DNA from 2 places in the Bacillus sp. JJ664 genome. Region 1 is predicted to be linked to the other one. Evidence: riboswitches for the same ligand, from Rfam matches in the RefSeq annotation. Region 1 holds a riboswitch; the other holds the start of a gene.
The links. A riboswitch is a leader RNA that binds a small molecule or an ion and turns the genes downstream of it on or off. The one in region 1 is predicted to bind S-adenosylmethionine.
Positions count from the first base shown of each region.

Region 2: linked by a shared signal. The riboswitch ahead of V7056_RS18755 (LLM class flavin-dependent oxidoreductase) and the one ahead of V7056_RS15500 (2,3-diketo-5-methylthiopentyl-1-phosphate enolase) in region 1 are both predicted to bind S-adenosylmethionine.

Region 1 is NZ_JBALMS010000100.1:24,769-33,044, reverse strand. Features, by position in the region: gene V7056_RS15530 (methionine gamma-lyase family protein) at 1-1,129, shown strand, start outside; gene V7056_RS15525 (zinc ribbon domain-containing protein YjdM) at 1,394-1,732, shown strand; gene yjeM (glutamate/gamma-aminobutyrate family transporter YjeM) at 1,931-3,427, opposite strand; gene V7056_RS15515 (cupin domain-containing protein) at 3,647-4,177, opposite strand; gene V7056_RS15510 (methylthioribulose 1-phosphate dehydratase) at 4,198-4,824, opposite strand; gene V7056_RS15505 (2-hydroxy-3-keto-5-methylthiopentenyl-1-phosphate phosphatase) at 4,821-5,474, opposite strand; gene V7056_RS15500 (2,3-diketo-5-methylthiopentyl-1-phosphate enolase) at 5,479-6,699, opposite strand; SAM riboswitch class I at 6,766-6,871, opposite strand; gene V7056_RS15495 (pyridoxal phosphate-dependent aminotransferase) at 6,936-8,117, opposite strand; gene V7056_RS15490 (carbon-nitrogen family hydrolase) at 8,255-8,276, shown strand, end outside.
Region 2 is NZ_JBALMS010000156.1:3,297-11,572, reverse strand. Features, by position in the region: gene V7056_RS18780 (SAV0927 family protein) at 1-159, shown strand, start outside; gene V7056_RS18775 (proline iminopeptidase-family hydrolase) at 530-1,414, shown strand; gene V7056_RS18770 (VOC family protein) at 1,506-1,928, shown strand; gene V7056_RS18765 (flotillin family protein) at 2,176-3,660, shown strand; gene V7056_RS18760 (hypothetical protein) at 3,791-4,699, shown strand; SAM riboswitch class I at 4,912-5,014, shown strand; gene V7056_RS18755 (LLM class flavin-dependent oxidoreductase) at 5,121-6,170, shown strand; gene V7056_RS18750 (ATP-grasp domain-containing protein) at 6,186-7,139, shown strand; gene V7056_RS18745 (DinB family protein) at 7,248-7,706, shown strand; gene V7056_RS18740 (mechanosensitive ion channel family protein) at 7,737-8,276, opposite strand, start outside.

The sequences.
Region 1 (8,276 bases):
AAGTGATAGTCATTTTATCCCAACAACAGGTTATGGATATGACGATATAGGTAGAGATACATTAGAAGAAATTTTCGCTGATGTATTAGGAGGAGAGGCTGGGTTAGTAAGACCTCAAATCATTTCTGGGACACATGCGATTTCTACTGCACTATTTGGTGTACTTAGACCTGGCGATGAATTACTTTATATTACTGGAAAACCTTATGATACACTTGAAGAAATTGTTGGAATTCGTGGTGAAAGTGGAAATGGTTCATTAAAGGATTTCGGGATTGGTTACGAAGCAATTGATTTAGTGAATGATCGTAGAATCAATTACGAAAAAGTAGCCAATAAAATGACAAGTAAAACAAAGGTAATTGGGATTCAAAGATCAAAAGGGTATGGTACGCGTCCATCCTTTACAATTGAACAAATTAAGGAAATGATTTTATTTGTAAAAGAGATCGATCCAAAAGTTATTGTATTTGTAGATAATTGTTATGGTGAATTTGTAGAAAAACTAGAGCCTTGTCATGTTGGAGCGGATCTTATAGCAGGATCTCTTATTAAAAATCCAGGTGGGGGATTAGCTAAAACAGGTGGTTATATCGTTGGTCGCAAAGACTTAGTCGAAAAATGTGGCTATCGTTTAACTTCACCTGGTATTGGAAGAGAAGCTGGAGCATCATTATATGCATTACAGGATATGTACCATGGCTTCTTTATGGCTCCGCATATCACTGGTCAAGCACTAAAAGGTGCTATATTTACTGCAGCATTTTTAGAAAAACTAGGAATGAATACAAATCCTTCATGGGATGCAGTGAGAACAGATCTAATTCAATCTGTACAATTTGATGATAAAGATAAAATGATTGCATTCTGCCAAGCAATTCAAGCAGCCTCGCCAATCAATGCACACTTCACGCCAACAGCAAACTATATGCCTGGATATGAAGATGATGTCATTATGGCAGCTGGTACGTTCATTCAAGGTGCAAGTATCGAACTGACTGCAGACGGTCCAATTAGAGCTCCTTACATTGCATATGTGCAAGGTGGCTTAACATACGCACATGTTAAAATTGCGATTTGTTCTGCAATTAATTCTTTAATTGAGAAAGAATTATTAACGATGAAATAAATAGTAACAGCCCATCCTTCCTTTTAGAAGAATGGGCTGTTTTTTTTATGAAAATAAATGGGGGGCATACTTTCATAAGTTTTATTTCAAAGGGTTATTCTTTCTATTTAGTATCTTACAATTGAATTCTTAATTTTTCCTTAACGAATTAAATTTGAGCATTGATAAGCGGGCTTGTCAATTTTGATAGATTATGACAGTATAGAGAAGGTTAATTAAAGCAAAAATCGTAATATTTATCTCAATACCGGAGGACTTGAAACTATGTTAGAATTACCAAATTGCCCAAAATGTCAGTCTCAATATACTTATGAAGATGGAAGTTTATTAATTTGTCCTGAATGTGGCCATGAATGGACACTTGAACAAGCAAATGAAAATGATGAAGCGAAAATTGTAAAAGATGCTAACGGAAATGTATTAAATGACGGTGATTCAGTAACTGTCATAAAGGATTTAAAAGTAAAGGGTACTTCATTAGTCGTGAAAATCGGAACAAAAGTAAAAAGCATTCGTTTAGTAGAAGGCGATCATGACATTGATTGTAAAATCGAAGGATTCGGTGCGATGAAATTAAAATCAGAGTTTGTTAAGAAAATATAATTTATTCAGACTGCCCTAAACGCTCGCTTTCTTCGTTGCATCGTCTGCTTGCGGTGCTCAATTACCGACAAAGGTAACTCCGCTCCTCATCAGTATTGGCGCCTCGAAAGACAAGCGTTTTCAATCAGTCTAAATCTCTAAGTTTTTGTACTTTGTGCATAACTGAACCCACTATGCGTGGGTCTTTTTTTGTAATCTTTAAGCAATATTTTTATGCTCGTGAGACTTTTTTTTACTTCTAGTTAAGATGAGTAAGGCTAAAATAGAAAAGAAAATTGGTCCTGCAATCATCCAAATAGTCGAGTTGTAGTCTCCGTCGATCATAGGTTGAATGATCGTAAAAAAGTTCGCAAATCCAACAACTAAAATGACAAGGATACTAGCAAATAACGCAGAAGCGTAGGTTTTGAAAATCTCAAATGGTTTTTCAATCTGTTCATTTTTCTTAAACATTGGATAGGCTATGCCTAAAAAGATATAAGGCAGAGTCATTGAGACATTTGTCATTAATGTTAATTTGTTAAAAAATGAAGATGCACCTTCTCCTCCAAATGAAGTTAGAAGAATGATCACAGCGACGATTGAAAATTGTACCCACATTGCATTGACTGGCATACCAATTTGATTCGTTTCTGATAATTTAGAAGGCCATAAATACTTTGGTGTACCTTTTATAATTGTTTTCAATGGTGCATAAATAAGTGTGAAAAACGCACCTGTATAAGCAAAAAACATTGATAATCCTGTAACTCTTGCAAACCAAGTTCCAACTAAATCTGCTGTTCCAGCTGAGAGATTGAAAGCATTTCCGAATTCTAAGCCTAAATTATACATTAACACATATGTTATATTCCCTAAATTAGTTGTTTCTGCACTTAATGCACTTGTCCAATTAATAAAAATACCACATAGGAAAATACCGAGTGAATAGCCGATTGAAATAATAATGGCCGAAATTGTAATTCCTTTTGGGAAATTTCGTTCGGCATTTTCTGTTTGATCAACCAATCCACCAATTGCTTCTAATCCTCCATAAGCAAATATAGCAAAAACAACAAATGATAATACAGCTAACGTTGAAAGATAATTAGGATTTGGAGATTGTGTGAAAGCTGAAAAGCCATTGATTGGTTGCGCCATTTTTCCGCCATTTAATATAAAAATAATAAAACTTGTAATCAATAACACTAAATTTAAGGAGGTAACCGCAACTCCACCAATAGATGTCACTTTACTTATTTTTTCGATTCCTTTTGATGCGAAAAATGTAACGACAAACATCCAAAGTAAAGCTAATAGACCAATTGACTGAGTCGATGAAAGACCAAGAATTGATAAATTTTGTGTTCGGTCTGCCCCAAAAATAAACGTGGACAATGGAATCCACACCTTCGAAGCAACACTAACCATCCAAATGACATAGGAAGAAAACCACATAAATGTCCCGATAAATGCAAATCTAGGACCGACTGAATCAGACATCCAAGTATAAATGCCACCTTCAGATTTTTTATATGCAGCGCCAAATTCTGCCATCATAAAGGCAAAGGGGATGAAGAATGTAATAGCAGAAATTAAATACCAAGGAATTGCACTGTACCCCATCAAATAAAATGCAGTTGGAATATTGGCGAATCCATAAACAGATGTAAATACCATTAAAATTAAACCTAGTAACGAAAGTTTTTTACTCAGGAAGAATCACCTCAACAATACAAATTGTCCCTAAAGATATAGGAGTTAGCTTATTTTCTTCAAAAAAGATAGAAAAAATACAAAAAGGGCATGTAATGGAGAAAAGGAATTATTTTTTAAAAGATGTCGTAAAGAAGGGGGGAAATGTAAAAAAGGGAATAAGTTCAAGATCATGTCGACCTTAATCCTATTCCCAGGTTTTATCATTCGATTGTTTTATTAGCCTTGTGTTACTTGCTCTTCATAAATCGGTACCCAGCCTTCAGTTGTAACAAACAGTCTAACTGCGACAACTTTGCGATCTTCAGCTAGTGTGAAGAAGTGGCGAACATTTGGTGGTACTGAAATTAAGTCACCAGGGTTTAAGTTAACATGGAAGAACCCTTCGTTGCCTTCAATAATAAAAGTACCGTGGCCACTTACAATAAAGCGCACTTCATCATCAGTATGGTGGTGTTCACGATTGAAATTTTTCAACAACTCATCCAAGTTCGGAGTTACATCAGAAAGTGAAATGATATCACTTGCTAAATAGCCACGGCGTGTTGAAATACTATCAATTTCAGTTTTAAATGTTGTAAGTATTAAAGATTTTTCTTCATCAGAAAGAATGAATTTTTCTCTTAAAGATGGATCTAATTGTTCAATATTCCAATTTTCATAAATAACACCTTGTTCTTCTAAATAAGATGTAACCTCAACATCATTCGTAATGTGAAAATCCTTTTTTTCTACCCAAATAGTTGCCATTTTTCATTCCTCCATAAGGTTTAATTTTTAATGAAAAGATTATTTAAACTTCCTTGTAATGAATATTGAAATAAAAATTCATAAGCCTCTAAATGTTTTTTTGCTTCAAAAGCTGATGTACCCCAAACAGTAATACCATGGTTATGGATGAGTACAGCTCCTTGATCTTGTTTAATATGAGGTAGAAATTCTTCAGCTAAAGTAGGGATATGTGCATGATTTTTGATAATCGGAATCGTTATTTCTTCATCTTCCTCCCATAAACCTAAAGCTTTAATAATTTCAATTCCTGAAAATGAACATTCTGTTTGTGCAGGAAAATCCTTCGTGATCAGATTGTTAGCGATCGTATGAACATGTAAAACACAAGTCGCATTCGTGTGCAAATAGATTAATCGATGCAAGATGCTTTCGGCAGATGGTTTTTTCGTATCATCCCAGATGGATTGATCAAATTCGTTTAAAAGTAAAAAGTCATCATACGTATGTTTTGTTTTATCTATACCACTTGTTGTAACTAAGTAATTTAAAGGTGCATCATTAACTTTGATTGATAGATTACCACTCGTACCTAAAAACCAATCTCTTTTTGCAAGAGTTTGTTTTATGTCACGAATTTCATCGTAACGTTTGAAAAAGTCCTTCAAACTAATACCTCCTTGTTTAACGCCGCTTGAATATCATGAAAATTTGAAAACGAAATATAAGGTAGACTTAATTCTTCACATTTTTCTATTAAGAAGTCTCTTGCAAAAATTAAGTTCGCCTCTTTAGCAATTTGTAAATCGGTAATGGAATCACCAATTACAATTATGAAATCATCTGAATGACTAAACTTTCTCATAACTGAAGGCTTACACATACCACAATCATTCGAACAATGATCATCACAAGAATGGTCCCAATGAATGATCACGGTTTCGCCCGAAAAATCAGTTCGATTACATAACACATCCGAAGAGGGGAGGTAGTCAGCTAAAATTGGATGAACAAAAAAGTCTAAACCACCACTTACAACTTTTAAATCATAATTGCTTTGTTTGACGAATTGGATAAAATCTTGAAAACCATCTCTAATATTCGTACTTTCTGTGACAAACCTTATCATTTCTTCTTTTTTTGATGAAGGGATTGTAGAAAACATTTTTTCTACGCCTTCACGAATTGAAATTTTTCCACTTAAAACATCTGATGTTAAGACTTTTGCGGAAGGTGAAGCGAATTGCTTAATTAATGTTACGATGTTGTCGCCTTCAGTGATCGTTCCATCAAAGTCACAAAATATTTTTATTGCCATTCTTTTACCCCCATAGTTGCAAAGCCTTTTGAAGTGATGTGTCCGGTAGTGCATATTCATTTAAATTAATGCCAGAAAGTGTTGCGGTAATAGCTTCTCTAAATGCATTTCCTCCGCCAATCGGACCATCTGGATGACCATGTATTCCACCGCCTGCATTAATAACTTGGTCAGTTCCAAAATCTTGAATTAACCTAGGCACTAAACCTGGATGAATACCAGCAGATGGAACCGGGAATGTTTCTTTTAATCCATTTTGTACCGTAAGATTTTCTGCAATTTTTAAAGCAGTTTCTTTTTGTAAAGCAACAGACCCGTACGGAGAAGGGAATAAGCTAAAGTCTGCTCCTGCAACACGTACTAATTTCCCTAATAATAAACCTGCATCAATCCCATAAATAGGGGAAGCACTAAATGCTCCCGATACAGCAGGATGTGCCATGATCGGAACTTGAATTGATGGGTCCTCTGCTAAACTTTGAAGAACATCAATACCATAAGAAAATACATTTAATAAAAATACATCAGCACCAGCTTCTGCAGCTTGTTTTGCTTTTTCTTTCAATTCGTATGTACGACCAGTTAAATTCACCGCATATAAGGTTCTGTGACCAGTTTTTTCATACACTTGTTGTAAAACTTTTTTCCCTTGCGTAACTCGTTCTGCTAACGAAGTCACTGTATCAAATAAAATTTCGTCGTCTTTTATTAAGTCTACTCCGCCCAGTGCTTGTTTTTTTAGTTCCTCTGAAATGTAATGTATATCTCTACCAATCACTGATTTGAAAATACTCATCAATAAAGGACGATCATACACATCAACTTTTTCTCTGATCCCACTGATCCCAAATTTTGGTCCAGGGAATTGCTTTAAAATATCGTCAGTAAAATTCAAGTCTACTAATTTAATTTCACCATCAAGTGATAATTTTCCAAAAACAGTTGTTAAGATTGCTGGAATATCAAGTGTAAAATTTAAACTAGGATAATAGATTTCAATTAAACCTTTCGTTGGTCTTTGACCAAAGTATTCAGCAATATTGTCTTCGCATTCGACTTCACGAATCGAAAGTACTTTACCTTTATGTTTTTGTAATTGAATTTGATCATTTTGAGGTAAAGATGTCCAAGAACCTACTGTTAATCCAAGTGCAATGGACTCTGCTTTTTTTTCTAAATGATGATTTTTGTCATAAACCTGGTACGTTGCAATTACACCACTCATTTCATGACCTCCTTGATAATTAGTGAATAAAAACAAAAAACCTCTCACAAGGAGAGGTATACCTACACCTTATCTGTCAGCAAAATGCTGCGAGAATTAGCACCGTGCTATAAAATATAGCCGGTTGCCGGGTTTCATCGGGCTCGGTCCCTCCACCTACTCTGAATAAGTTAATATTTAATTTTGAATTTTTAACATAATCGCATTATTTCACGAACAATTGGAATTGTCAAACATTAAATGTTTAAAAATATTTCGAGATTTTTTAAACGTGAGATAGCTTCTTCTAATCTGCTAGTGTCAGTCAATAGACCTACTCTTACATATCCTTCACCAAATTCACCAAAACCATTACCAGGTGCAACAGCGATATGTGCCTTTTCTAGTAATAGATCTGCAAATTCCGTTGATGTAAATCCATTTGGTACTTTAAGCCAAGCAAAGAATGATCCAGCTGGGGAGGTGACATTCCATCCGATTTCTCGGCAACCATTGATGAATACATTTCTTCTTTCTTCGTAAAGAGATAATAATTCTTTCACACTTTCTTGTGATTCAGTTAATGCAACAGCGGCTGCTTCTTGGATTGCAGGAAATAAACTAACATAAAGATGGTCTTGTAATAAATTAATCGCTGAAACCACTTCTTTATTTCCAACGGCAAACCCAACTCGCCATCCTGCCATATTATAAGTTTTAGATAGAGTATAAATTTCAATACCACAGTCTCTTGATCCAGGAGTTTGAAGGAAGCTGATCGGCTTTTTACCATCAAATCCAAAGGCTCCATAAGCGAAATCATGGCAAACTGTTATTTGATTATTTTTTGCTAATTGAACCGTTTCTTCAAAAAATTCTGATGTAGCAACTGCACCAGTAGGGTTATTAGGATAATTAATAAATAATATTTTACTAGCATCTAAAACGTCTTGAGGAATCTTTTGATAGTCAGGTAAGAAATGATTTTCCTCAATCAACGGTAAAGTATATGGTACTGTTTTAGAAAGTGCAATTCCTGATAAATAGTCAGGGTATCCTGGATCAGGAACTAAAATTGTATCGCCTTCATCACATAAGCATAGTGGTAATTCAACTAAACCTGCTTTTCCACCAAATAAAATGGCTACTTCTTCTTCAGGATCTAAATCGACATCATACTCTCGTTTATAAAAATCGACAATTGCTTTTTTTAAACTGCTAATTCCTCGAAATGGAGAGTATTTATGAGTAATAGGATTTTCTACTGAACTTTGTAGAGCTTTTATAATATGATTTGGTGTTGGTTGGTCAGGGTTACCTTGACCAAGATTAATAACATCATGGCCGTTTTTAATAGACTCATTTACTTTCATAACGAGAGAAGCAAAGAATTGCTTTGGTAGATTTTCTAATAATTTACTAGGTTTCAAGTTCATCACTCCAAAAGATATAGTTCATTGATTTGTATGAATACAAGCCATAAATTTCAAACATTGAATATTGCAATAACTTTCACCATCATATATGCTCATTTTAAAAATGTCTATAATATTTAGAATAGGGTGAATATAAATTGATTAAGATTGCATGTATACAGT
Region 2 (8,276 bases), on a different contig from region 1:
TCAATTCAAAGTGAACGCATGATTTTAATTTGTAGGGAAGATATAAAACATCCCGAACATTGGGTACAAAAACTTGGTATTATGACAGAAGACATCCCAGTTCTTGAACAATTTTTTCATGGCATCTTAGATCAACAGATGTTTACCGACCAATATTAATTTGATTGAGCCTCCGTAGTATTTAGAGGCTCTTTGTTTTTAATTAACTAAAGTAAAATTTAACTTAAATGGATTTTAGAGAATATATAAAAGAATGCGAAAAACCAGTCAAAGAAAATGTCGCCGATTGGTGTGAACATTTATATTTTGAGTGTGATCGTTTAGATATAATAGGTTTAGACTTTCACAATAGTAATACATATAATAAGTTAAAAGAATTAGCAGAATCCATAGAGTAAACACTATAAAAATAACTTGTTCAACTAACCCATGAGATAGTTTAATAAAGTTATGACTTACTTTTACATAATTCAACAGTTTTAATACAATTTAAACAATCATACTTAAAAGGAAAGAAGGAGAGAAATAGATGAGTATAAGTGAAGGTTTTATTGATGTAACAGGTGGGAAGGTATGGTATCAGATACATGATACAAATACAAATTCTACTCCTGTAATTGTTTTACATGGCGGGCCTGGTTCTTCACACTATTCAATGCAGGGCTTACAAAAACTAGCAGAACATCGTACGGTTATTTTTTATGATCAGTTAGGATGTGGAAAGTCTGACCGTCCAACAGATACTTCTTTATGGAATATTGATCGGTTTGTTGAAGAATTAGGGAAAATTCGTGAAGCACTTTCTCTTGATGAATTTCATATTTTAGGTCACTCGTGGGGGACAACACTTGCTGCAGCATATTATTTATCAAAACCAGACGGTGTGAAGAGTATCATCTTTTCAAGCCCTTGTTTGAGTGCTCCACTATGGGCCGAGGATCAAGATAAAAATCGAAAGCTGCTGCCTCTTGATGTTCAACAAACTTTAAAAAATTGTGAAGAAAATGGAACAACAGATTCTGAAGAGTACAAGAATGCCACAGCTGTATTTAATAAGCATTTCGTGTTTAGACAAGAACCGAATCCGGAATTTATAAAAAATGGTGCACATTTAAGAAATAGGGAAATTTACAATATTATGTGGGGCCCTTCTGAGTTTCACGTGACCGGTAACTTAAAGCATTTTGACTGTACTTCGAATTTAAAGGATATTCATGTCCCAACGATGTACACATGTGGGCGTTTTGATGAAGCAACTCCTGAATCAACTAAATATTTCAGCTCTCTTACACCGAATGGAAAATTCCACGTTTTTGAGCAGAGTGCACATATGCCATACATCGAAGAACCAGAAGAGTATTTACGAGTAATTGGAAGCTTTTTGAATGATATTGACTTATACAATCAAAAATAAACATCATTTACATTCATATAATCCTTATTTCGAATAAATAAGCATTTGTTATGAAACAGAAGTAGCAATAAACTAGTTAGGAGCAATTAAAATGATTCAATCGATCGTTCATATAGCCCTAGTTGTAAAAGATTATGACGACGCTATAGATTTTTATACAAACAAATTAAACTTTCATTTAATAGAAGATACATACCAACCTGAACAAGATAAAAGATGGGTAGTAATATCACCTCCGGGTTCAAATGGTACGACTATATTACTCGCAAAAGCATCTAAACCTGAACAAGAATCATTTATCGGAAATCAATCAGGTGGAAGAGTGTTTCTTTTTTTAGGTACAGATGATTTTTGGAGAGATTATAACGAAATGACTTCAAGAGGGATCGAATTTGTTAGAGAGCCTAAATCCCAAGATTACGGCACTGTAGCAGTATTTAAGGATTTATACGGAAATTTGTGGGATTTAATACAGTTCACAGAAAATCATCCTTTAGCAAAAAGGATTAATTAAGATTTACATATTCTATTTTTTCTACTAAAGCATATGTTATTTAACAAACGTATAACATAATTGAAATTCAAAAGCTGCCTATTAAGCAGCTTTTTTATATTTGTAAATGTCACTTACATCAAATCGAATCTATAAATCCATATTTTTTCTTCTAACACATCCGTTTTTTGAACAAGGAATCGCATCATTTATGTCGAACATTAGAATAAATGTAATATTTTGGAAATTTTAGGAGGAGGAAGTGGCAATGTTAAGCTTTTTAGGAGGACTTTTGTTTTTAATTCCATTGCTGATTGTAGCGGCAATTGTTGGTGTAGGCTATTTTTTTTGGATCAGGTATCGTTACAGAACAGCAAAGTCAAATCAAGCATTAATTATTACAGGTCCGAAATTAGGTGATCCAGAGAAAGAAACAAATATCTTTACAGACCAAGAAGGTCGATCGATGAAAATTATTAGAGGTGGTGGGTACCGTTTAAGACGTTTCCAAACATCAACCCCTGTAAACCTTACTTCTTTTCAATTAAAGCTATCAACGCCTAGAGTATATACAAATGGTGGTGTTCCAATTGTTGCTGATGCAGTCGCAATGGTTAAGGTAGCGGATACTTTAAATGGTATTGCAAACTATGCAGAACAATTTTTAGGTAAGAAACAAGAAGAAATTGAAGCAGAAATTATTGAGGTTCTTGGAAGTAATCTTCGTGCGATTCTTTCTAAAATGACGGTCGAAGATATTAATAGTAACCGTGAAAAATTTAATCAAGATGTATCTGAAGTTGCACAAAAGCAGCTTGATTTAATGGGGTTTAAAATTACATCATTAGGTCTAACAGATTTACGTGACGCAGATGAGGAGAATGGATACTTAGAAAACTTAGGTAGACCACGAATTGCTGAAGTTCGTAAACTGGCAGAAATCGCTGAGGCAAATAGTGAGCGTGAAACTCGTATACATAAAGCACAAACTGATCAAGAGGCGAAAGAAGAAGAATACAAACGTCAAATTGCTATCGCAGAATCAAAAAAGGAAAAAGATATAAAAGATGCAGCCTTCATGGAAGAAACGGAGCGTGCTCGTGCAAAATCAGAACAGTCTTATGAGCTTGAAAAAGCCAAACTAGCAAAAGAAGTAAAAGAAGAAGAATTATCACTTAAATTCCTAGAACGTGAACGTGCAGTTAGGCTAGAAGAAGAGGAAAGTAAAGTACGTAAAACAAAAGCAGATGCTGAATACTATGAAACTACTCGAAAAGCTGAAGCTGAGGCACGTAAAGCTGAAATTGATGGGGAAGCAAAAGCCAAGATTCGTAAAGCAGAAGGTACTGCTGAAGCAGATGTTATTCGTGAACGTGGTAAAGCAGAAGCGGAAGCACGTAAGTTATTAGCTGAGGCGATGGAAAAACATGGTGATGTCATTATCACAGAAAAGTTAATTGAAATGTTACCTATTTTTGCAGAAAAAATTGCTCAACCACTTAACAATATTGAATCAGTTAAGATTATTGATTCAGGTAATGGTCAGGGGATTCCATCTTTTGGAAAGAGTATTACAAAAACAATGGTTGAAATGCAAGAACCATTAAAAGAAATGACAGGTATTGATGTAGCAGAATTGATTAAGTCATATGCATCGAGGACAAATGGTTATATAAATCAAGGTGCTGTCACTGTTTTACCTGAAAAAACTTTAGAAAATATTAACTCTAATAGTACGAATTCAATCGAATAATGACTATTAAAAGATTTTCGTAGAGTAGCCAATAGCTACTCTTTTTTTAACTGTTATATAAAGTCTAGGCTTGAGTCACTAACTTACTCATTGCAATAAATATAGCTTATTTATTTAGATGGAGGTTAAAATGGCATTTATTTTTTATTTAGTTATATTTCTTGGGATTTTCTTATTTTTAGTTTGGAAAAAGAAAAAGTTCGATACAGAATCTTATTTCCATTTAAAAATAATTGGATACTTTGTGTTAGGATCATTTTCCATAAGTTTCAATCAACTCACAATACCAATTGGATTTTTAGGATTTCTGTTTTTTTTTAGACCAAAGTTAAATGCACATGCCAAACGAATGTCTACTTACTTGGGTGTTATTGCATTAATACTTAACCATTGGATTTTACCATATTCCATTAATAAATGGGAAAGTCGACCAATTATCATCGAACATAAACTTGCTTCAGTGTATACAATTAACCTTCAAGATGAATATAAATTGATTAAGAAAGAACTAAAATTAAAAAATACTAGTTTGATGCTAGAAGATTACGAAGTGAACTATGTGAAGAATGGTAGAATAACAGACTTAAGATGGCAACTAATAGAACAAAATGGAAATGGCTTTAATCTCTATCATATTCAATATGATTCTAGAAAGAATAGGTATCAAGTTATTAAGAGTCCACTAGATACATGGCTCCAATACTCCCGCTTAGTTGATGCTGACCGTTTCTTTGAAATTCTTAATGTACTTAATATTAAAGACACTACTCATTCTAAGGGCGAGTTTTCATCCTATGTTATAAAAACTTTAGGGGAACGAGTTCGTTATGAAGTGAAAAATCAAGATCTGTATATTGTATCGAATGAAAAAATACAACTATTAGATGATGAACAACTACCAGTTGAAGGCTTTTATATTTCAACTTTTGCAATGAAGAAAACAAGTGAAGAAAGAGATAAACAAGGAAATATCACCGGAGAAAGTTTTGAAGGTACCGAAATATCTGATTATCTATTTGATGTAAATATTATTGAATAATAAGATTATAGTAAAAACTTACTATCTCAATTGGAGAATAGATACGATGAGATTATTTTAATCAACTTATATTTTAGTCGAATTAGCTTAAGGACTATTCTATCATCTATCAGTTATAAAATGTAGGATAAATTCAGAACTAATTAATTGACAATTTAATAAATTTTAACTATTATCACTTTATTAATAATAAAGTTGAATGTACATTTATCTTCTTATCTAGAGAGGTGGAGGGACTGGCCCTTTGAAGCCTCGGCAGCAGGTTCTTATGAATACTGTGCCAATTCCAACAAGCACATGCTTGAAAGATGAGAAGAGGGTTTTTAAACTCTCTTCTTTCGAGGAGAGTTTTTTTTGTATATAATACCAACTTATTAGATAGGTAAACTTGGTGATATAAATTGCAAGGGAGAGAATCTAGATGAAATATGGTTTTTGGTTACCGATTTTTGGAGGTTGGTTACGAAATGTAGATGACGAAAATATGCCGCCAACTTTTGAATATGCAAAAAATGTGATTCAATCAGCTGAAAAATGGGGTTATTCAACTACTTTAATAGCTGAATTATATTTAAATGATATCAAGGGACCAGAACATGATTCTCTAGAAGCTTGGTCTACCGCAGCCGCTCTAGCAGCAGTGACAGAAAAAATAGAAATTATGACGGCGATTCGCCCTGGGTTTCATAATCCTGCTGTTGCAGCAAAAATGGCAGCTAATATTGATCAAATCAGTAACGGGAGATTTACGTTAAACGTTGTTTCTGCTTGGTGGGCGGACGAAGCGCGTCAATATGGCGGTATTTTTACAGAACATGATGAACGTTATGCTCGTACCGAGGAGTTTATTGATGTACTAAAAGGTTTATGGACAGAAGAAACCTTCAATTATGCAGGCCAATTTTACGACTTGAAAAACACGAAGCTTGCACCGAAGCCTGTTCAAAGACCTAACCCGATTCTATATGCAGGTGGTGAAAGTGAAAAAGGCAAGCAAACCATTGCAGAAAAATGCGATGCATATGTAATGCATGGTGGAACTGTTGAAGAGATTGAAAGAAAAATATCAGGTATGAAAGCTCGTCGTGAACAAACTGACAATTCACCATTCAGTTCTTTTGGAATGGCTGCCTATGTTATTTGCCGTGATACAGAAGAAGAGGCACAAACTGAGCTTGAAAAAATCACAAATGTGAAGGATTCAAGCGGATATGCTGGATTTAAAGACTTCACTAAAAAGTCACAATTAGAGCAACAAATCCAATTACAGGATTACTCGGTGTCTAATAGAGGTTTACGATCAAATTTAGTAGGGACTCCAGAGCAAATTGCAAATCGAATTTTACAATATGAAGAAACTGGCTTAGACTTATTATTATTACAATTTTCTCCTCAACTTGAGGAAATGGAACGATTTTCAAAAAAAGTTATGCCATTAGTTGAACAAAAACGTAGTTTAATAAAGAGCTAGAAAGGGGTAGTAAAAATGAGTAAAGTATATGTAATTCATGAAAATAGTGAATGGACAGTCCATTTAACAAATAGATTGGAGGAACTTGGTGTTCCTTATGAAGAATGGCATTTAGACGAAGGTACGTTAGATTTATCAACGGAACCACCAGAAGGGATCTTTTATAGCAGAATGAGTGCTTCTTCTCACACACGTGATCACCGTTTTGCGGCTGAATTTACTGCGCAAGTATTAGCTTGGCTTGAAGCACACGGTCGTAAGGTATTAAATGGAACGAATGCACTAAAACTTGAGGTTAGTAAGGTTTTACAATATTTAGAATTAAACAAGTATGGTGTTAAGACGCCAAAAACAATTGCAGCGGTTGGAAAGCAAAACATTTTAAAGGCAGCAGAGAGCTTCGCAGGACAATCATTTATTACGAAGCATAATCGTGCAGGTAAAGGTTTAGGTGTTCAATTATTCCATAGTATTGAAGCTTTAAAAGCTTATGTGGAAGGTCCTACTTTCGAAGAACCAGTCGATGGCATTACCCTTATCCAAGAATACATATTGTCTCCTGAAAGCTATATCACTCGTTGTGAGTTTGTCGGAGGAAACTTTGTATATGCTGTTAAGGTTGATACTTCGGAAGGTTTTGAACTTTGCCCAGCGGACGTATGCCAAATTGGCGATCTATTCTGCCCGGTTGGAGAAGAAGTAGAAGAGAAACCTAAGTTCCAAATTGTTGAAGGATTTGAAGATGAAATTTTAAACAAATATAAAGATGTTCTAGTTAATAATAATATTCAAGTTGCTGGAATCGAATTTATCAGAAATGCTGAAGGTACAATATTTACTTACGATATCAATACAAACACGAACTATAATTCTGATGCAGAAGCAAAAGCCGGTAAATATGGCATGCTTGAATTAGCCTCGTTTTTAAAGAAAACATTAGAGGAAAACTACACGACAACAAAGGCTTAATTTGAAGTAAAATCAAAAACATATTAAAATCTATTTTAAGAAGGAATTTCACTTTTGAAATTCCTTTTTTAATACACATTTATCGCAAGTAAAAACAGGGGGACAATAATGAATGATTCTTATGTTTTTAAACTATTAAATAAAAAATATAATAAATTGTTTGATTTGATTAAGAAGTGTCCTGAAAATAAGAGAGCTATTGTGTCTGAAGGCTTTAAAAATAGTATTCATTGGCAACTTGGTCATATTCTTTTTACTACGGAAAACCATGTACTTCGACTTTCCGAGCAAAAAACGGTTCTACCAGAAAGCTACCAAACATTTTTTGCGTACGGTACAAAACCTCTTGATTGGAAAGAAGAACCGCCTACATGGGAGTTATTAATTGAACAGTTGAGCGAACAGCTTGATTATATTAGCGAAGCTTTGGATGGTAAACTTGATACTGTTGTTAAAGAGAATTTTCTAGAAGCAAATACGATTGAAGATCTACTCATTTATAACGTATCTCATGTATCTGAACATCTTGGGGTCATATTTAGCATGATAAAAGTTATAAATAAATAAAAAGCAAGAGTAGTGAACTCTTGCTTTTTATTAATGACTTGTAATATGATTCTCTGCCATCATCAAGTCGTACTGGTAAGCAGCCTTCGCCAATTCATATCTAACCTTTTTACTTGCTTCAACATAATCCGATTCCTTCACAAGACCAGATAAAGAGAATCGGTTACCTCTGAAATCCACATTCAGTTCGGTAATTTGGTTGAATTTGAAACGCTCAACAGGAACACCGGTTTCATCCCGTAACAGGAATTCACCATATTTCTCGTTGCAAGTTTTTGCAACTTCCTCCATCACCATAAATGCTTCATCTGGATCTTGCTTATAATTGAGGACTAGACTTTCGTTTACGCGACGCATCCCACGGGTCCCATTTTGAAGCTCCGAGATATTACTGTAGGAAACCGTATAGAGATAACCATCATACTGACGGATTTTCAAGTAACGCATACTAATTTCTTCAATTTTCCCTTGGCGATTTCCGTTGATAATCACATAATCACCATGGTGTATTTGTCGCTCAAACAAATAGGTTAGCCCCATAATGTAATCTCGAATGATATGCTGTAGAAT